Thermogutta terrifontis: one gene and its partner. The protein of the gene in region 1 interacts with the protein of each later gene in a pairwise test. Links are inferred from orthologs where the notes say so. Each region holds a gene or a part of one and is shown in the gene's direction. Other genes may lie near its edges.

Region 1 (10,423 bases):
CCCACAACGGGAAAGATATGCAGATTTAGGGTGCAGGGCTCGCATCCCCAAGCGCCGCACTCAACCACTTCAGGTAATCCGCGCTTCCCAGTGAAATGGGCACCGCGATGATTTCTGGCACCTGATAAGGATGCATCTGGCGGATGCGTTGCTCAAGTTGAGCATAGCGAGATGCCGCGGTCTTTATCAAACACAGCCATTCATCGGCCGATTCCACTTTACCCTGCCATTGGTACACGCTGTGGATCGGACCGGCAATTTGGACACAGCCTGCCAGCGCCTCCTCCACGAGAGTCTGGGCCACTCGCGCGGCTGACTCACGATCGGGAAACGTTACAAAGACCTGGAGAAAAGAGCTTAGCTGCTCCGTCATGGACTAAGCACCCCCCATCGCAGAAAACGCTGTTGGTCCTTTTCCCCTCCTCCCGTAACTCGGCAAGGCGACTTGCGGCATCCCGCGAAAGAGAGAATCAACCAATACAGGTCACGATTGCGCTGTCTCTTAGGAAGGACTCTGGGTATCGCTCGGGGCGCCACCCTGCCCAGAGGGCTGCGCATGCGTTTTGTCCCGGGCCTGTCGCGCTACCTCCAAAGCCGACGGCTTGTACTCCACGTGCTGAGGGCCCTCTTTGGGGACCGAAGCCGGAGAAGCCGCCCCTTCGGGCGTTTTGGAAGCAGGCGGATCAACCACCCGCAAGTCATCCAGGTCAATATCGTACCAACCGCGATCGGCACCAGAATCGAACTGGACAAGCGCCCGCCCATTCCAGTTGATTGTGATAACCCGGCCGATTTTCCCTTTGAATCGAGCAAGTTCCGGGCGCGGGCTATTCACGGTGACGTACTGGTCCGTGTATTCCAGTCGCAAGTTCTGGATGCGGTCGTAGTCCATATCGGCCGCCATGTTCACCTCTCACTTCATGCAGGGATCGGTCACCTCGGAGCCGGCCAACGGACCCCACAATGGGGGTCTCCTCTACCGGACCGTCTTCGCTTACCTCAATTGGACTTCACCGGTGAACGGAAACGGGCGGCGTCTTCCGCGGCTTTCCACCGAAGGTAGGCGTCAAGGAATCCCTGAATTTCACCATCCATGACCGCCTGGAAGCTGGTTTCGGTATGACCCGTGCGGGCATCCTTGATCCGCTGTTCCGGATGCTGGAAGTAACTGCGGATTTGCGAACCGAACCCCACTTTGGGAGCCGCCTCGTATTTGGCCGCCATCTCGGCTTCACGCTTTTCTTCTTCCAGACGCGCCAGTTTTGCGCGAAGCATCTTCATCGCCATGGCGCGATTCTGGTGCTGACTCCGCTCACTCTGGCAGGCCACGACTATGCCTGTGGGGATGTGCGTAATCCGTACCGCGCTGGACGTTTTATTGACGTGTTGTCCGCCGGGACCGCTTGCCCGGAACACATCCTCCTCGATGTCCTCTTCCCGAATTTCGATTTCCGTATCGTTTTTCACTTCGGGTGTGACGTCCACCGCAGCGAAGCTCGTTTGTCGTTTGCCTTCCGCGTTGAAGGGGCTGATCCGCACAAGACGGTGAATGCCCGTCTCGCCTTTGAGATACCCATAGGCCATCGGTCCGCGGATCGCGATGGTGGCACTGTTGATACCGGCTACGTCGTTATCCACGCGATCCAGCAATTCCACTTCGTAGCCGTTGGCTTCCGCCCAGTTGATATACATCCGCAAGAGCATTTCTGCCCAATCATGGGCATCGGTTCCACCATCCCGGGCATTGATGCTCACGATGGCATTGCACGAGTCGTGAGGCCCATTGAGCAGGGACTTGACTTCCAGCTCATTTACCAGCTTTTCCAAACGCTGGAGCGCCTCAGGCAACTCCGCGGCGATTTCCGGAGATTCTTCGCCCAGTTCGATCATGGCGTCCACGTCCTCAAGCTCCTTGAGCGCCTGATCCATCGGCTTGAGGACCGCGCGGAGTTCCTTCAGCTCGGAAACCAGGGCCTGGGATTTCTCGGGATCCGCCCAGAAGGAGGGCTGGCTCATCGCCTGTTCGATCTCAGTCTCCCTAGCTTTGCGATGAGCGTAGTCAAAGGGAGTCCCGAAGCTGCAGCAAACGTTCCCGAATAGCCTCTGCACGATTGACAAGTTCTCGTTCCATCGGCGATCTCCGCAGATCTTCTCCAAAAACGGGATGGATGAAGATTGTTAATCAAATTCTTCGCTGCAAAGTTTGCGCCACCGAAAGGACCGCGATAACTGACTGCCGTCCTTTGAAATTGTAGGCACACCGGAGCAACACGAGAACCTTTTCTCTGACCCTGTCTCTTGCCGCGCCCCCCCACCTCTGACAATTGCAGAGCGATTGCCGTCCGGTCGCGCGAATTTGGCAAGCGGCCAGGTCGATTATTTCAAGTTTAACATGCCTGACAAGATTGGTACACTCGGCCTTTCGGAACCTCTACAATCATGGAGAACCAATGGTGAACCGAACTCGCGGGCTGCTCGTGGGAGCCCCAGTGGCCACTCAGATTGCCACAATCCAAGGGGATTCGATGATTGACATTAACGAGTACGATTATGAGCTGCCGAAACACCTGATTGCCCAGCGGCCTCTGCCGAACCGGGCCGACGCTCGGCTTATGGTCGTGGATCGGCGGTCGCAGACCATCGAGCACCGCCACGTGCGGGATCTGCCCGAGATCCTCCAGCCGGGCGACATCCTAGTCTTAAACAACACTCGGGTGGTTCCGGCACGGCTGGTGGGTTACCGGACCGAGACCCGCGGTCGCTGGGAAGGCCTATTCGTGGAGGCCGATCCCAGTGGCGTCTGGCAGGTGATTGGGAAAACCCGCGGTAAGCTCCGGCCGGGTGAGACCATCACGCTTGTCAATCGGGAAGGGCGGGACGATATCAAGCTCTTTGTTATCGGCAAGATTGCAGACGGGGGCTGGCTGGTCAGTCCCGATACCAGTGAGGACACCTGGCAGACCCTGGAACGCCTCGGTCGGGTGCCGCTTCCCCCCTACATTCGCGGGGGCCAGATGATGGAAGAAGACCGAACCCGCTACCAAACGGTCTACGCCCAGGTCCCCGGATCCGTAGCCGCTCCCACAGCCGGGCTCCATTTCACCCCGCAACTTTTGAACAGCCTTCGCACACAGGGGGTCAAGATCGTTTTCGTGACCCTCCATGTGGGGTTGGGAACCTTCGTCCCGATCAAAACCTCGCAAATCGAAGAACATAAAATGCACTCCGAATGGGGTGAGATCGCTCCGGAGGTGGCGGAGGAAATCAACGCTGCCCGTAAGGAAGGGGGCCGGGTGGTGGCTGTGGGCACGACGGTGACGCGACTTCTGGAAACGGCTGCCGCCAGTGGTGAACTGAAGCCATTTGCCGGGCGAACCGACCTCTACATCCGCCCGCCGTATCAGTTCAAAATTGTGGACGCCCTGATGACCAACTTTCATCTTCCTAAAACCACCCTGCTGGTTTTGGTACGGACCTTTGGAGGAGATGAGTTAATTAAGCGTGCCTATGACGAAGCAATTCGAGAGGAGTATCGGTTTTACAGCTACGGCGACGCCATGCTGATCCTGTAGAATTCTCGTTCAGCGAGAGAATAGGGTGCGGTTTTCGATAATCCATCGCTTTCATCAGGAAGAAAGTGAGGTTTCCCAGTATGCCGCGGGATCCGATGGATGAAGAAGTTCTCGTCATTCCCACTAGCTACTTTCACGAGTTAGGGTATTTCCAGGGCTTCACCAATCGCGTGGAACGTTATGTTCCCCGCATCTTTTCACCGGAAAAGACATCCTTCCGGGCCCGCCGGTTGGTGGAGCCGGATCCGTCCTTCAAGCAGATCATCCCGTATGCCATCCTTGCCTGGCGAAACGGTGCAGGATGGGAAGTTTTTCACTACACCCGGGGAAGCGGCCAGGGAGAAAGCCGCTTGCGGCGAAAGCGAAGCATAGGGATTGGGGGCCATATTGCTCGCGAGGATGCAGCGAATGGCACGGATGCATTTCACCATGCGTTGCTGCGAGAAATCAACGAAGAGGTGATCATCGGCTCGCCCTATATCCTGGAGTGCGTCGGACTCATCAACGACGACCAGACCGAGGTCGGAAGGGTGCATCTCGGCGTGGTCTATCGGCTGTCGCTGGAAGAACCGGTGGTAACTCCGCGTGAAGTCGATGTGGTGGGGCACGGATTTGCCCCTCCCCAGCAACTCGCGAACAATTGGACAGAGTTCGAAACGTGGTCCCAAATCGCGTTGGAGGGTGTTTTTGGAGTGGTCCCTCCCGGGCAAGCAGATCAGCGCACAGCGTGAGTCGCGCTTAATGGTGCAAACGCCCATCTATCTTGACAACCATGCCACGACCCGGTGCGATCCCCGGGTGCGGGATGTGATGCTGCCATATTTCTGTGAAGAATTTGGGAACGCCGCTTCCATCACCCATGTGTTTGGAGAAAGGGCTAAAGACGCGGTCGAGAAAGCAAGGGAAACAATTGCAGCAGCGGTGGATGCTGATCCCCGGGAAGTGATTTTCACAAGTGGGGCCACCGAAAGTAACAATCTCGCCATTTTAGGAGTCGGTCGCTGTCTTCCGCCTGGGTCTCACCTGGTCGCCTCCTCAATCGAGCACCCCTCTGTTCTGGAACCTTTGCAGAAGCTGAGCGAGGAAGGCCATACCGTCACCCTGGTCCGCCCGGTCCAAAACGGTGATCCTCAGGCGGGGCGGGTCTTGGCCGAATCTGTGGAAGAGGCTTTGAAGCCGAATACGCGGCTGGTTTCAATTATGGCGGCCAACAACGAGATAGGCTCAGTCCAGCCGATTCGAGAAATCGCCGCTCTCTGTCGAGAGCGCGGCATTATTTTCCATGTGGACGCCGTGCAGGCTCTTGGCAAAGTACCCCTCCGCGACGAACTTCGCGAGGTGGACCTGATCAGCCTTTCGGCCCATAAAGTTTATGGCCCCAAAGGCGTTGGGGCCCTCATCGTCCGGCGACGCCAGGCTGGGTTCAAAATTCAGCCCCTCATCTACGGTGGAGGACACGAACGAGGCCTGCGTAGCGGCACGCTCAACGTTCCCGGGATTGTCGGATTTGCCCATGCTGTGGCCCTTGCCCTGGCGGATCTGGAAAATGAAATGGTGCGATTGCAGCAACTCCGCAATCTGCTGTTCCATTTGCTCAAGGAACAACTGGGAGAGCGGGTGCAACTGAATGGGCCGGATCTATCCCGACCGGATTGGCGACTCCCGGGCAATCTCAACGTCCGCTTCCCCGGAATCGAGGGCGAGACGCTGCTCCTCCACGTTCCGGAGCTGGCTTTGAGCTCGGGATCGGCCTGCAGCTCGGCGGATCCCCGACCCAGCCATGTTTTGCTGGCTCTGGGGCTGAGTGAAACGGAGGCTCGGGCGAGTATCCGCGTGGGAATCGGGCGTTTCAACACGGAGGAAGAAATTCGGTACGCGGCCGACGTTTTGTGTAGCGCCGTCCGTCAGCTTGTCGATCTTCAATCGGCCCTCGAGGGTTGGTCGAGAGGTCCTGGAGAACGTTAAACAGATAACCCTGTCAACGCTCGGGCCGTTGTTCTCACCCCACCCGCATACCGAACCAAGGGCGGTCGTCGTTAATGGGCGAGCCACTTCCACAGGAGAAAGACCGTCACAACAAGGCCCAGCGGAATCAGAAGGAAAAAGATAAGTGGGGCCAGCAGACTTTGCCCGCTCGGCGTCGATCGGCCTTCGGGTTCCGCCGGAATGCCGATAGGGTCGTCGGTGCGGGCGGTGGTCTGGCTTACCCCGGTGGACTGGTTGTCCATGGCCACCTGAAGGAGCATGTTGGAAAAACTCGGTTTTGTATCGGGAAGCGGGATTGGCGGCGCAGTCAGCGGCTTCGCCACATAAAGTCGATGCCTGTTCCCTGATTTCGAGCGGATGAAGCACGTCTCGTCGATAGGACAGGGGGTGATAACCCAAGGAGCCAGTCGCCGCACGACCTCTGCCGCGGTCGGTATACGCTCCTTGGGATCCTTGGCCATCATTTCGGCCATCACATCGACAAAGGCTGCATCCAGTTCGGGGTTCAGTCGGCGGGGATCGAGCGGACGCAGCTCGCAGTGCGCCCGCACTTTATCGGCCGTGGTTCCGCCGGGAAACGGGACTTTGCCTGTAACCGCGTAATACAGGGTGCAACCGAGAGAGTAAATATCCCACGCCGGTGTTGGTTTATGCGGTTCGCGAATGTGGTCCGGGGAGAGATAGTCCACGGTACCCACGATCCGTCCATAGCGGGGATCGTTGACCGCCTCCTGGCCGAGCGGACCAGCAAGCCCGAGATCCAGCAATTTGGCGGTTCCATCGTTGGTGACCAGGATGTTGCCCGGTTTGACATCCCGGTGAATCAGCCCCTGCTCGTGAGCGTGCTGGAGGGCTGAAGCGACCTGAGAGATGATCGAGGCCGCGGCATGCATCCGCATGGGTCCGCGCTGGCGGATAAGTTTTCGCATATCGACGCCGGGGACGTATTCGGTCACGAGGTACACGACGCTCCCATCCATCCCGGCATCGTAAGCCCGTACCAGATTGGGGTGATCCAGTTTGGCCTGCGCCCGAATTTCCCGAAGAAAATTCTGCACTGCCTCGGGATTAGACTTGTGTCGGGGGAGGACCTTGACCGCCACAACCCGCCCGAGGATCATATGTTCCCCTTTAAAAACCTGCCCCATGCCCCCGCGACCGATGGAATCGATAATTCGGTAAGGACCGAGGGTGAACTTCGTGCGGCCCTCGAGGAGCTGTTTGGCCTGCCAGGCATTGATGTAACCGAGTTCGACGAGCGTTTGCGCGAGCCGCTCCTCCAACGGAACGTCGATGGAGAATCCCGCTTTGGCACGGAGCGTTTGCCAGGCCTCTTCAAGCTGTTCCCGTGTTACCAGGCCGCTGGCCAGGGCACAATGCTCGAAGCTTGTGCTGCCGGGAACAGTCATACGTCCAGTCCATCTCTTGGCAGTTGTCACCCGATGCGACGCTCAAAGTGGTCGAGACTCGCCAACTGGGCTAAGGACCTCCGTACAACCAGCGTTTCTTCGCGTTACGCCCGCCGAACGCGGCCAACAACGTCTTCCTCCAGTAAAACCTAGCACCACGTGGGCCGATCTAAAGTCCATGGATGCTGTGTGGAGGTGCCTGCTCACTTGAAAATTATAATGCTCTTCAGCAACGGTGTCGCCGATATGACATCGAAGTGACGGCGCATTTCAGCAGAAAGGCAAAGTTCCCTTGCAGGGCCCAGCATCCGTTCACGGCTGTTCCGCGCCCGAATTCAGCGAAGCTTCGCTAATTGGGGTCTCGTAGAGAAGCTTGTTAGTCGTCTGCTTTTGTAAAGAGGAACACGCCTGTCCCGGCCCCGCTTTCCGAACCTCCATGATCATGCCCGCCCGGCAGACACCACCGCCCTGCTTCGCGGAGTATCCGTAACTCAACTGACATGCGTGATGCCGTCAACCCGCCTATCTCGGGTGCGGCGCAAGGTCGTTTCTAGGAGTAGTTTGCCGGTAAAATAGGCAGAGGGTGATTTTGCCGTTTGTTCGGACTTTGAGGGACGAACATGGTATCGCCGAACCACGAGAATCAGCAATCGCTGGGTAACCCCCGGCAGACCGAGGGACCTCCACCGTCACGGACGCTGGCTGTGGCCAGGGTCATGGGGAAGGGCTTTCAGATCGTGGCGATGCTGTGCCTGCTGGGGCTCTTCACGCTGGTGGTCATCAAATACTCACCCTTCAGTCCCGAGAAGGTCCCGGTGGGTGAAAATCACCCAGCGGTCGGCCGCGCCCTGACGACGCTCGCCCTGACTCCGCTGACCGGCAGCAGCACGGCCATCACGTCTGCCGATCTTTCAGGACGGGTGACGCTGATTAATTTCTGGGGAACATGGTGCCCACCCTGTCGCCGGGAATTTCCTCACATGAAAGCCCTTTTCGAGGAGTTCAAGGATCATCCGGCGTTTCTTTTCCTTTCCGTGTCCTGCGCGGGAGATCGCCAGGAAAATCAAGAAAATATCGATGAACTCCGCCGGAGCACACTTGCCTTCTTGAATTCTTCGGATGCAGAATTTCCCACTTACGCTGATCCCACCTTCCAGACTCGGAGTGAGATCGACCGAATCGCAGGTTTTCAGGGGTATCCCACGACAATTCTCGTCGATGGGAGCAGAACAATCCGGGCGATGTGGGTCGGTTACTGGCCGGGAATTGAAAAAGAAATTGAGCGCATGATCAAAAAGCTGCTCGCCGAATCACAAAACTCTCAGCCCGACGTTTCAAACCGCTAGTGCTCCCCAAACCTGGGGGCGGGTCAATTTGCGTCGGACGTCGGCTTTCCCCAAGCGCCCGCCCGCAAGCGGCGGACGTTTCCTGAAGATGCAGGAAACGCAGTCGCCTTTTCGACTTTATCAGCCGCCGAGCTTTCCTGGGGACGGCTTACCCCCAATTAGGAAACGTAGGGATTGAAGGGAATCAGTGACTCGAAACTGCTCAGCGGGGCACGCTCCAAACATGCCCGAATTATCCGTCGGCCGAGGGGATCCAGCCCCGGCATCGACACCAATTCCTCCAGATGCTTATGGAAGAACCGATAAAGAATCTCCGCACCCTTGTCGTAGGTCTCCGGTCCTACTTCCGGCTGAGAGTCCACTTCCAGGAACCAACTGGGAATCTGAGTGCCTTCGATTTGCATGAAGGAGAGAGCATATCCTAGCAGGGGACACCGGGCCGGTTTAAGCTGTTCAGGCCGAAATCGGGCGCCACCACGTCGCGCCAGATATTCCCGCATGAGCCACTCCGGCATAAAGCCAACTTCCCAGCATCCGATATGCTGATTGGGCACGAGGACAAATCGCGTATCCGGCGTCTCCAGAATTTGCCTGAGCAGGAGGTTGGCCTGATCAACTTTACACCCCGTCGCAAAAGGCCAGTATGATCCCACACCTTCGCTCTGGAGCGAATCACTGTCCACGATACTGGGATTGGAATGTCCTCGGGGCGCCACCAATCGCCACAACCATGCCAACGCCGGCGGCAGGACGTGCATCATTCCCAAAATGCCGTAGGTGGGATTTTCTCGCGTGCAGGGCGGCGTGCGGACTCCAAAACTCCGCACATCCACGGACACCGGCTCATTAATCACATTCGGAACCAGCCGCCGTGGCAAAATCACACGCGGGTTCGGACACGGTTTTCCGGGAGCATCTTCGATGTGTTCCCAAATCAGACACGTCGCGCGGGGCACCGCATGAATATTGAGGAAAATGATGGGCTCCTTCGCCATCGTGCAAATTCGTTCAAGATAGGGATCCGTTCCATATTCCTTGATGTGGTCCACCCGCACGAACCACGCCGTTTCCGCATCGGAGACCACCAGTTTTCTACCCTTGGAGTTTTGAAAACCCGGGTGACACAGGGCCATGTCATCGGTAACAGGAAACAAAGTGCAGCCCTGAACCAGGGAGATGTAGCGTTTTTGACCTGTGATAATGTTTCTTCCCAAGAGAAGCCGGCCGTCGGGTTCCCGATGCGGATATTCGAGCATTTCACTCTTTCCACCACCGCTGGCCCCTTCATGCATGATGGTCATGATGTTGTCGTAAGGCGTCATGACCTGAACGGTGGAACCATGCAGCGTCACCCAACCCTGCTCCTCTCCCAGGGAAAGAAGCACACCGTAAACGCCCTTCTTGGCGCTGGGTCCCGGATAGAGATTGAGCGAAAAGACCTCATACACCGGAGGACCACGGTGGTGAATGACCACCTGTTTGCCGTCGCAAAGAGTGTGTCGGAACGGGGGTGCAACAAACACCACGGCCTCCGGAGAAAACTCTTCCGGAAGTTCAACTGCCGGGATCATCTCCTGAAGAAGCGCAAGGGCACCCGCAAAGAAACTGGCGTTGAGAGGCGCGACGAGAGCCGCCTGAAACCCCCACCGCCTTCCACCTGCGTAAAACGGCAGAATGATCAGTTCCTGTTCAGCCAGCCAGTCCAGAATCTCCTGCCGAACCTGCTCAAACGGAACTGAAAACCGCTCATGAAATCGGGGCTTGTCGGAGGGACGATCGTCGGCCACCACCATGCAGTCCGGGTCCCGCCGCCGCATGTAGGGCTCTGTGTAATTGACCGCAATGCCATTGCGGCACCGGACCACCGTAGCCTCCTTGAACGGTCCTTTGCCGGGAATGTCATAAACGACTTCAAAGTAATCCCTGTCCGGACCTCCGACAGCCAAATCGAAAAGCTCTTGCGGCTTTTCGGGAATAATCACCCGCCGCGCCGATTGGAGGACACGGAGCAGACTTTCTGGTCCAACGATCCGACTTCCTACCGCACTGTTCAAATCGACCGCCATGATGGTAAGCTCGTGTCTCGTATTGTCTCTGTCCGCGAACTGGC
Region 2 (10,210 bases), 940 kb from region 1 along the record:
GGCAAGAGGGAATAATTCAGCTCGAGGAGGATATCACTTCACAGCGTTTTGGAGGTTCCACGATCATGGTTTCCATTTCACGTCGTGATTTGTTGCGGGGGCTGGGTGCTGCTTTCGGGGCTCTCCTGACTGGGAAGTCTCTTACCAGGAGGGCATCGGCTGAAGAGGGGGCAAAAGCAGGGACGTTTCGATTCGTTCATTTGACTGACATCCATGTGCAGCCCGAATTGAAAGCCGCTGAGGGCATGGCGGCTTGTTTAAAACACGTCGCGCAATTAAATCCGGCCCCCGACTTTATCCTCACCGGAGGCGATCTGGTGATGGATGCGCTGGAGCAGGACGTCCAGCGGACAACGCTCCTTTTTAAGCTGTTCACGCGGGTGCTTCAGGACAACACAAGCCTGCCGGTACACCACTGTATTGGTAATCACGATGTGTTCGGCTGGGGCAAAAAGCACGGGGTAACACCGGAGACCCCTGGGTACGGAAAAAAGATGTTCTGTGAGGTATTCGGCTACGAGAAAACCTATTACACGTTCGACCACAAAGGCTGGCGATTCTTCCTCCTCGATAGCGTCCAACCGTCGGAGAAACTTCTTTATGAAGGAGGCCTCGACCCGGAACAATGGGAATGGTTGGAGGAGCAACTTCAGAAAAAACCGGCCGGCATGCCCGGCATTATCGTGAGCCATATTCCGTTTGTGACAGTAACTGTCCTGCCAGATGCGGTACAGGACTCTCAGTTCCGCATCGGGGCGGGCAGCCTCTGCACAGGCGCCCAGAAATTATCCCTGCTGCTTTCCCAGCACAATGTACGTTTGGCGATTTCCGGGCATATTCATATGGTTGACGAGGTCGAGTACCGGGGTGTCAAGTACGTCTGTGATGGCGCTGTTTCCGGTCGATGGTGGAAGGGCGCTAACAAAGGGTTCCCCGAAGGGTATGGCGTCTTCGATCTCAGTCCTGACGGTTCCGTGAAGTACCAATACGTGACGTACGGTTGGCAAGCCGCTCAAACATGACCGCTGTGGTCACATAACGTTTGATGGGCCTTCGGGATGAAAGGGCCTCTTTGACGCTTTGCGACTAGGGCGGTGGGCCGCGCTTCTTAATTCAGCGACCAGAACAGCAGGCGTGTAACCTGTTAGGGATTACCCCCGTAAAGTTTTCGCACGCCTGAGTGTTCCCGGATGAGAACACCATTCCTTATGTCATCGCGACATTGGGCCACAGGGAACCGACACTCAGGTGATGGGACTGGGTGGTTTCAGGAACCGCTGGTAAACCCGCGGCCCTCCCAGAACCGCCAGCAGATAGGCGATGTCTGACTCCCGCCACCAGCCGAGGCTTGTGCGGCTGGTTTGCAGTTGCGGGAAGTACGGAGGAAAACTGGGAAAATCGGGCAGATTCAGAGTGAGAACGAAGAGCGAACCACGTTCCCCGCTGGGCTGCGTGATGTCAAAGACGACCGCGCGGTTCGACGCAACGGTAGCCTGCCGCCAGGTGATCGTGCTGCCTAAATACAAACGAATTTCCCGACTGAAACGGGCATGAGCCGGTGGCGGATGTGAACTGACGGGCTGACCGGTACCGAACTCGTCGAGCGTTTGCTCGAAAATTCGTGCTACTTCGTTTGCGATTTCTACGGGTGAAGGTGGTCCAGTCCGCCTTCGCCTGCGCCATAGCCAGAGGCCGACACCTCCGAGCACGCTGGCGCAAATTGCGGAAACGCCCGCGGCGATCCATACACGACGTGAAATTTGCCGCTTCGCGTGCAACTGATCTCCAGCAAGTGCGCGCGCTCCATCACCCACCCATCCTGGTTGTACGTTATCCGGAGTTGTGGCGTCGTCGCTTCCCGAGGGAGTCGCAATTCGCAGCTCGGTTCCCAGCCGCGAGATAATCCGCTCTTCTAAGCCCAGCCGGGGGGGGACCGTTTGTAGGAGGCGAGCGAGCTCAACATCCTGTTGCTGCAATTCCCGCCAGACCGACGCCAACTCGGGATGCGCTGCGATCCGCCTCTGCAATTCCTCCATAAAGGGATCTTTGGGCGATCCCTCGTGCGGTCGCAAACATTCCAGCAGTTGCCAGTCGGGGATATCTTTCGGGTCCCAATCCATCGAGTTTGATGACCGCTCTGGAAATTCTTTCTGATACTATTCCTGCCAGTTCGAGTCAGCCTTCACAGATCACTATCCTGTCGAGTCGCTGCGAGCACTTTTTTCCGAAGCGCTTCCTTTGCCCGGGATAGGCGACTCATGACAGTTCCGATAGGGATTCCCAGTTGTTCGGCAATTTCTCGGTATGAAGCCTCCTCGAAATAAAACATCAGCAAAATGACCCGTTGTTCATCAGAAAGCGCATTCAGTGCATTTTGAATTAACTCGCCATCGACCTCGTCACTGTCGCCAGATTCCAATACCATGATTTCTTCTGCCTGGTCACCGAGCGGGCGCACTACTGTTCCTCGGCCTCGGCGGTGCCTGACCAGGAACTGGTTTCGAGCAATCGTGAATAACCAGGACCTGGCCGACTCCGGGTTTGCGAGCTGATGGATGTTCTTAACCGCAGCCAAAAAAGTCTCCTGCGTCAGGTCCTCGGCGTCCGCCGCTGAGCCCGTCAGTCGGTATGCGTACCGGTACACGTCCTGCGCATACCGCTTCACGAGTTGCTCGATCAAAGGCGGCACCGAACCCTCGCCCATGACACTCGTCCTTACAAATGATGCGCCCAATCTCGCCATTATTCCTTGCTGTATTATCCTCTTTGAGCCATCAGAGGAAAACCGGCGGCGTCAATCGCTTTTTTGTTTTTTGCCGCCGGTGCCCATTTCACTGCAAAACGGTCCCAAAATCGGTGGGAATAAATCTGGCCCGACACGCATCCATACGGATATACGCCCGGCGAATGGCGCCGGGCAGGTCAGGAGGGTTAGGTGTCTTTTAACGAAAGGGTTTACTTCATGAAGCGTTTGGCTGTGTTGCTTGTGGTGTTGGGTCTTAGCGGTCTGTTCGTCGGCTGCCAAAAGAAGGAGGCAGCACCTGCGCCAGCACAACAACCTGCTGCCACTTCCACGGAACAGGCAGGTGGTACTGAACAGAAGCCCGCCGAACAGCAGGCACCCGCGGGCGAGCAGGCCCCGAGCGGCGGTGAATCCAGCAGCCAGGGAAGTGGCGCGCAACAGTAAGCCGTTGTTCACGGGTATGGGATGAGTTCCAGGTCCTCATAACTGGGAACCTGCGAAACCCGCTTGCAATCAGAAAGCACTACAAACACCCCTGCAGCCTGAAACTCGCAGGGGTGTTCTCTTTATCAAAAGCGCACCAGGTGAGGACGCATTATTTACCGTTTTCGACGACGGGATCCAGTAATATTGATCCCCGGTGAGGGATGAATTGTGTTTCGTCGCGGGCCCCGCCGCCCCCGCTTAACGGCGATCAATTTCACTTCATCCAGCGGCTTGCCAATCTGTTTTCGCAGGAGTTGAATCCGGTCGCGAATGGCCGCCGCTCGTTCAAACTCCAGGGCTTCCGCCGCTGCCATCATTTCGGCTTCAAGTTCGGCAATGTATTCCTCGGTTACGTACTCTATCTCGTTCGTGCGTCCCACCATTGCGTTAGCACGAGCGTGAGCCGCGGCTTCCGCTTCGATGCCAGCGCGAAGATTCTTGCGAACCGTTTCCGGGGTAATTCCATGGGCTTTGTTGTACTCTTCCTGGAGCTTTCGACGCCGCCGCGTTTCCTCCACCGCCCTCTGCATGGAGTCGGTAATTCGGTCTGCGTAGAGAATAACCTTTGCATTGACATTGCGGGCACAGCGGCCGATGGTCTGAATGAGCGAGGTCTCACTGCGGAGAAATCCCTCCTTATCGGCATCCAGAATTGCCACCAGGGAGACCTCTGGGAGGTCAAGCCCCTCTCGCAAAAGGTTGACCCCTACAAGCACGTCAAACTCCCCCTTTCGGAGATCTCGCAAAAGTTCCACCCGCTCAAAGGCGTCGAGTTCGCTGTGGAGCCACTTGCATCTGATATTCTGTTTGGTCAGATAATCCGCCAGGTCTTCCGCGAGACGTTTGGTGAGTGTCGTCACCAGGCAACGTTCTCCCTGAGCCGCCCGCTCACGCACCTGGGTAATGAGGTGTGGAATCTGATTTTTCGCTGGAACGATCTCCACCTCGGGGTCAAGCAATCCCGTGGGACGGATCACCTGTTCCACCACCTCTCCCCCCGCCTGCTCAATTTCATACGGCCCGGGTGTTGCGGAAACGAAGATCACCTGATTGATTTTCTGCTCCCACTCCTCGAACTTGAGCGGCCTGTTGTCAAGGGCGCTGGGAAGCCGGAAACCGTGCTCAACGAGCGTCAGTTTTCGGCTATAGTCCCCCCCATACATGCCACGGATTTGCGGCACTGTCACGTGGGACTCATCCACAAACAGGAGAAAATCATCCGGGAAAAAGCTAAAGAGGGTCTCCGGGGGACTCCCTGGTGGCCGACCGGCCAGATGGCGACTGTAATTTTCGATCCCGGGACAGTACCCCACTTCCTGCAATAACTCCAGGTCGTACCGGGTCCGGGCGCTGAGCCGCTGAGCCTCGAGGAGCTTTCCCTGGCTTTTCAGTTCAGCAACCCGCTGCTCCAGCTCCTCTCGAATACTCTGGATCGCCGCCTGGATGCGCGACTCCGGGAGGACAAAGTGCTTCGCCGGGTAGATGAACACCTGATCGTGCTTTTGTAGCACCTGTCCCGTCAGGGGATGGATGGACGCAATCTGCTCCACTTCATCCCCCCACAATTCAATTCGATAGGCAAACTGCTCGTAGCTGGGAAAGACCTCCACGCAATCCCCGCGGACCCGGAATCGCCCCGGCTGGAACTCAAAATCGTTGCGTTCATATTGGATGTTGATCAACTTCATGAGAAGCTGGTCACGGTCGACGATCTGGCCGCGCTGCACGCTGACCATCATGTTGCGGTAGTCCTCGGGTGATCCCAAGCCGTAAATACAGGAGACGCTGGCAACAATGATGACGTCCCGGCGTGTCATCAGCGCACTCGTAGCCGCCAGCCGGAGGCGATCAATTTCTTCGTTGATGGAGGCATCCTTCTCGATGTAAATGTCCCGCTGAGGAATGTAGGCCTCCGGCTGGTAGTAGTCGTAGTAGCTTACGAAATAGTGGACCGCATTGTAGGGAAAGAACTCCTTGAATTCGGCGTAGAGCTGTGCGGCGAGGGTTTTGTTGTGGGACATCACCAGGGTCGGTCGCTGCGCGAACTGAATGACGTTCGCCATCGTGAATGTCTTTCCCGAACCAGTGACACCCATGAGCACCTGAGCCCGCTTCCCCTTCCGCAAACCTTCGCAGAGGGCAGCAATGGCCTTGGGTTGGTCTCCCGCCGGTTTAAAGGGGCTTACGAGTTGGAACATCGTTGGCTCCCACCCCGTACATACAAAATGTGGGCACAGGCTTTGGGCTGGCAATCAACCGAATCGCAGCTCTCGCGGTCGTTCATACTCCATCGGGAGTCCTGGTGCGGTGGCGATCGGCGGCGCGGCGGCCTTCTTTCTTTCATTGTACCGCGAGACGATGGTGACGGAGGTGTTCGATTGCCCCATGGCATGGAACCACCTAAAATGGGGTAGATGACGAAGTCCCTTATATTCAAACTTGCCCACGTGCGCTATGGACGACGATATCTACCAGGAACGCATTCTCGAACACTACGAATGCCCCTACCATAGAGGGAAATGCCCGGGCTGTACGCATTGCCATGAAGACCGCAATCCGCTTTGCGGAGATGTGGTTCGAATGGAGTTACGAATTGTCAATGGAGGAAAGATCGAGGACATCTATTTCGACGGCGAAGGTTGCTGCATCAGTCAGGCGGCGGCCTCGATGCTCACGGAACTGTTTGACGGGAAGACGGTGGAGGACGTAAAAAAGTTCAGCGCAGAGGACATGCTTCGTTACTTTGGTCCCCGGCTGACCCCGAATCGCCAGAAATGCGCGCTCCTCCCGTGGCGAGTTCTCCAGGCCGCCATTTACTCTCCGTGTGCCGAGGCCCATTCGAATGGAACTCCCCAGCCCCTACCAACTCAATAACCAATTGAAAGTTCTGGGCACCGGTGAATCAGGCCGGAAGAGCTGAAAGGTCATCGACTCTCCGGGGTTTGTCACTCTCAAACGGGTGAACCTTCCGGGCACCTTCACTCGGTTTTCGATCCTGATGCGGAAGAAGCCAGGAACAACCGACGAACTTTTCAGCCCATGCTGGAAATACTCTGGCGGGTTAGTCTGTGCTTCTCTGGCCGCTACAATTAAACGACGTACCTCTCGAACGTGAGTCGCGACACTTGCCCGGTAGAAGAGTCAGCTTCCGGATACCGCCAGGTTTGGGCACGCTAGGCACTGTCCAAACGCACATTGGCCAAGAAACCACCGCTTTCTACCGGCTTCAGCTCATTGAGGGCATACCAGCTAAGCGAGGCCAAAGATGACGATTTCCGAACCGGCTGTTTCCTTTGATCCACTGGTGTATCGCCAGGACTTTCCCATTCTTCAGCGAGAAGTGCATCCAGGGCGTCCGCTGGTCTACTTTGACAATGCTGCCACGACGCAACGGCCCCGGCAGGTTATCCAGACCATCGTTGAGATGTATGAAAAGCATTATGCGAATGTGCACCGGGGTATCCACACTCTTGCCGACGAGACGACCGAGCTCTACGAAGAAGCACGCCGTCGAGTCTGTCGGTTCATTAACGCACGGTCGGAAGAAGAAATCATTTTTACCTCTGGCGCAACCGCCTCCATCAACTTAGTCGCCCGGGCATGGGGAGATGCCAACATCAGACCAGGCGATGAGATCCTGGTGACCGAGATGGAACACCACTCCAACCTCGTGCCGTGGTTTCAGCTTGCTGAACGTCGAGGGGCCACGGTTCGCTTCATCCCCATCAACGATCAGGGGGAACTTGTTCTGGACAACCTGGATACACTCTTGACCGAACGAACGAAAATCGTTGCCGTCACCGTCGTCTCCAATGTCCTGGGTACGATTAATCCCGTGGAATCGATCATTCGGGCGGCACATTCGGTCGGAGCCAAGGTTCTTGTAGACGGAGCTCAAAGTGTCCCGCACCTGGTAACGGACGTTCAAAAAATGGATGCCGACTTCCTGGCGTTCAGCGGCCACAAGATGCTCGGTCCATCGGGAATTGGGGTCCTATACGGAAAGCGCGAAATTCTGGAAGCGATGCCGCCCTTCATGGGCGGTGGGAGCATGATTCGGGAGGTCCGGCTCGATGGCTTTGTGCCGGGCGATCTCCCGTACCGCTTCGAGGCGGGAACGCCACCGATCGTGGGAGCAATTGGTCTTGCGGCCGCCATTGATTATTTGGAACGAATCGGCCTGGAGCGTATCGCAGTCCATGAAAACCAACTGACCGTCAAACTCCATGCCGCCCTTGCCGAAATGCCGCGGGTTCGCGTCTTCGGACCGGCGCCTGATAAAAAAGGGGGGATCGTCAGTTTCGTCGTCGATGGCATTCACGCGCACGACGTGGCCCAGCTGCTGGATTCCGTGGGTGTTGCCGTTCGGGCAGGACATCACTGCGCGATGCCCCTTCACAAACGGTTGGGGGTCGTGGCCACGGCACGCGCCAGTTTCTATTTCTACAACACACTAAACGAGATTGATCAGTTGGTGGAAGGTCTGGAAAGGGCACAACGTATTTTCAAGAAGCGGAGCGAGAGGCGGTGAAGCGGGCCAATCAGCATCTGATTCTGACGTTCCGGCGGATCCAAAGATCGCTGTAGGTCGTCTTCGTCGTCTTTTTGGCGATGTGACCTACGTTGGTCACTTCTCGCCCAATGTGAAAGAAAAAGGCCTGTCCCGAGGATGCTTTCCCGCAGCTCATGGGACAGGCCTCTGAGCCCTCGATATCCACAACGTGGCTGGGGCTCGCATGTCGCTCGCGATGACTTCCCTGTCATCAATGGGAAGGGGCACAACCGGCACGTGGCGAACCGAATTCAGTGCTGGTCGGTGGCCAAGAACCAACACTGAAGGCCCCACCCCTCGGCGACAGCTCGGACGGACAAACGTGCTATACTCATCACTTAGGACAGAACGCAGTGTACAAAAATACACGTGAATTACGTCCTTTCTGTCACCCTGCGTTTCCATCATGCGCAGGGGCTCTCCAAGAGTCAAATGGACTATTTGTGTTGCCAGCCGATAGACCGGACACAAACCTGCCGGGAACCGAGAAATGCTGTCACTCCCGAAGAGGGGTATGGCAGCTCGGTGGAGCCACGCTTAACGATCAGACGTCCCGAGGCGAGTTGAACGCACCAGTCCGCGACGGTAAGTTCAGCAGGTTTTTAGGAAGGCGTTCCACTTTTTTGGAGTCTCTCCTGATACCGTAGTAGTAATATCCATTTGAACACTTTCCCGGGCAACCAATGGTAGGAAGCCGGTGAAATCACCGCCTATCTCGTGTAGCTACATAGCATCGTATTTGACCATCTTACAGAGGGGGAATAGCCGCAGGCTATTCAGAGCGTTGTGTTCTACCTACCGTGGTAAGTAAGAACCAGTATCTGGGCAGGTCAATCCCATCAGGTGGGACAGAGAAGGTGACACACTTTCCGCGTGTCATGCGAACAGCCGGTTAGCATCGGAGCGAAAACCATCGCGTAGGAGGGAAATCACCTCCCAGAAAGTATGGCTATGGGAGCCTTTACCCAGCTATTTGGGGAGAAAGATAAGAGAAATAAAAAATTATGTCCTTTTTGTGTAGTGGTAGGCTCTTTCCCGTCCGCCGAGGGATGCCCCGGATCGAGTGGTCGCTCACACTGGATCTGCGCCGTCACGCGTTCTGGAAGCCGACGTAACTCTCGCTGTGATCTAGCGTAGGAAGCTCGCCCACAGGCTTTCATATTGCTTAACGACGCGCCACCAATTGAAGTGTTCTGCTACCCGTTTCTGATTGCGGCCTCCGAGAAGAGCCCCGTACTGGCGGTTATGATAATGCTTCAAGATTGCGCGCCGAAACTGTTCTTGATTCCTGTCGTGGACAAGTTGATCCTTGCAAAGGGGTCCAAGAACCTCACGCACACCTTCCGCTTCCACGCACACGACTGGTTTGCCGGCCGCCATGGCTTCTAAAAGGGCATTGGGCATTCCTTCCCATAGAGAGCTCAGCAAGAACAAATCGCAGCTTCGAAGAATTCCCAGAACATCATCCCGAAAGCCTACCAGGCGAACAGCCTTTTCGATTCCCTCTCTGCCGATGATGGATACCAACCGTTCTTTTTCCGGACCTGATCCCACGATGACAAGTCGAAGGCCCGATAACTCTCGCAAGAGGGGGGCCAGTGTCTTCAGCAGCCAATCGAACCCTTTTTGCCGCTCCAACCGCCCCACCGCAACCATATAGAACTCGTCGTTTTCAAAAACAGACGATCCGGTATGTGCGTCCCCTTCTGCCGCCCCTTTAACGCGTTCAGACACTCCACCGGCCAACCCAGCGCAACAGCCGGCGGTGTCCCGCCGGAATAGTTTTCCTAGATCCACGGGTTTCTGAGAACAGATCGCCGCGACATCCACGGCGTTGGGAATAACCATCAATTTTGACTCAGGGAGCATTCCCACTTCCGCGGAAAACCTGGCCACGGCCTCACTCACGCAGACGTATTTGTCCACCCAGGCAGCGGTCAATCGATCGAGCCACAAATGCCAGGGATGCTCCCGCTCTGCTACCCGAACACCGCAGATCACCGTGGGAACCCCCGCTATTCTGGCAGCCAATCGCCCCACGAAGTTCGCATGAAAAAGAAAACTCTGGAGAATCCTTGGACGGAAGCTCCGAAGGTGTTTCACAAGTTTCGCGATCCCTGCCGCCAACTCGACGAGATTTCTCACTCCCAGAAACGCAACGGGAATTTGGCACTCATCGAGGCGGTCGACAAGGTGCCTGCGCTGCGGCATTTCAGACAGGACAACCACATACGGATCGAAGAATTGCCGATCGAGCCGACATACCAGTTCGACCATGAATTTTTCCGCACCCCCAATCTCCAATTCGGTGATGAGAAACGTTATGCGCCAAGGAGGAGACATTGGTCACTTCAACTTCGCTGGTCATCCGAGCCGTGGGATCTGCCGCTTTCGGGACAGCACCTTTGTTCCTTTGTACCTCCGTATTA

What was found.
Region 2: the proteins of THTE_RS12310 (region 1) and THTE_RS08860 interact in binary tests that used the Escherichia coli proteins (3 or more experiments, as listed by UniProt). The link is inferred for Thermogutta terrifontis from one-to-one orthologs.

The regions. Positions count from the first base shown.
Region 1 is NZ_CP018477.1:3,313,531-3,323,953, forward strand. The notes cover bases 3,446-6,398. They hold THTE_RS12310 (cysteine desulfurase family protein), read left to right. Parts: upstream 3,446-4,259; coding sequence 4,260-5,537; downstream 5,538-6,398. Other genes in these bases: queA (tRNA preQ1(34) S-adenosylmethionine ribosyltransferase-isomerase QueA), read left to right, coding at 3,446-3,572; THTE_RS12305 (phosphoesterase), read left to right, coding at 3,653-4,303; THTE_RS12315 (serine/threonine-protein kinase), read right to left, coding at 5,609-6,398. Outside these bases: divalent-cation tolerance protein CutA, read right to left, coding at 26-373; THTE_RS12290 (hypothetical protein), read right to left, coding at 503-904; more of queA, read left to right, coding at 2,451-3,445; more of THTE_RS12315, read right to left, coding at 6,399-6,967; THTE_RS12320 (TlpA family protein disulfide reductase), read left to right, coding at 7,588-8,313; THTE_RS12325 (DUF4914 family protein), read right to left, coding at 8,472-10,379. UniProt on the Escherichia coli protein: Master enzyme that delivers sulfur to a number of partners involved in Fe-S cluster assembly, tRNA modification or cofactor biosynthesis. Catalyzes the removal of elemental sulfur from cysteine to produce alanine.
Region 2 is NZ_CP018477.1:2,375,820-2,386,029, reverse strand. What follows is about bases 4,654-7,393. They hold THTE_RS08860 (iron-sulfur cluster assembly scaffold protein), read left to right. Parts: upstream 4,654-5,683; coding sequence 5,684-6,103; downstream 6,104-7,393. Other genes in these bases: THTE_RS08855 (aminotransferase class V-fold PLP-dependent enzyme), read left to right, coding at 6,495-7,393; THTE_RS18535 (hypothetical protein), read right to left, coding at 5,482-5,616; uvrB (excinuclease ABC subunit UvrB), read right to left, coding at 4,654-5,427. Outside these bases: THTE_RS08885 (metallophosphoesterase family protein), read left to right, coding at 66-1,022; THTE_RS08880 (hypothetical protein), read right to left, coding at 1,245-2,120; THTE_RS08875 (RNA polymerase sigma factor), read right to left, coding at 2,183-2,704; THTE_RS08870 (hypothetical protein), read left to right, coding at 2,936-3,187; more of uvrB, read right to left, coding at 3,343-4,653; more of THTE_RS08855, read left to right, coding at 7,394-7,760; THTE_RS08850 (glycosyltransferase), read right to left, coding at 8,910-10,124. UniProt on the Escherichia coli protein: A scaffold on which IscS assembles Fe-S clusters. Exists as 2 interconverting forms, a structured (S) and disordered (D) form. The D-state is the preferred substrate for IscS.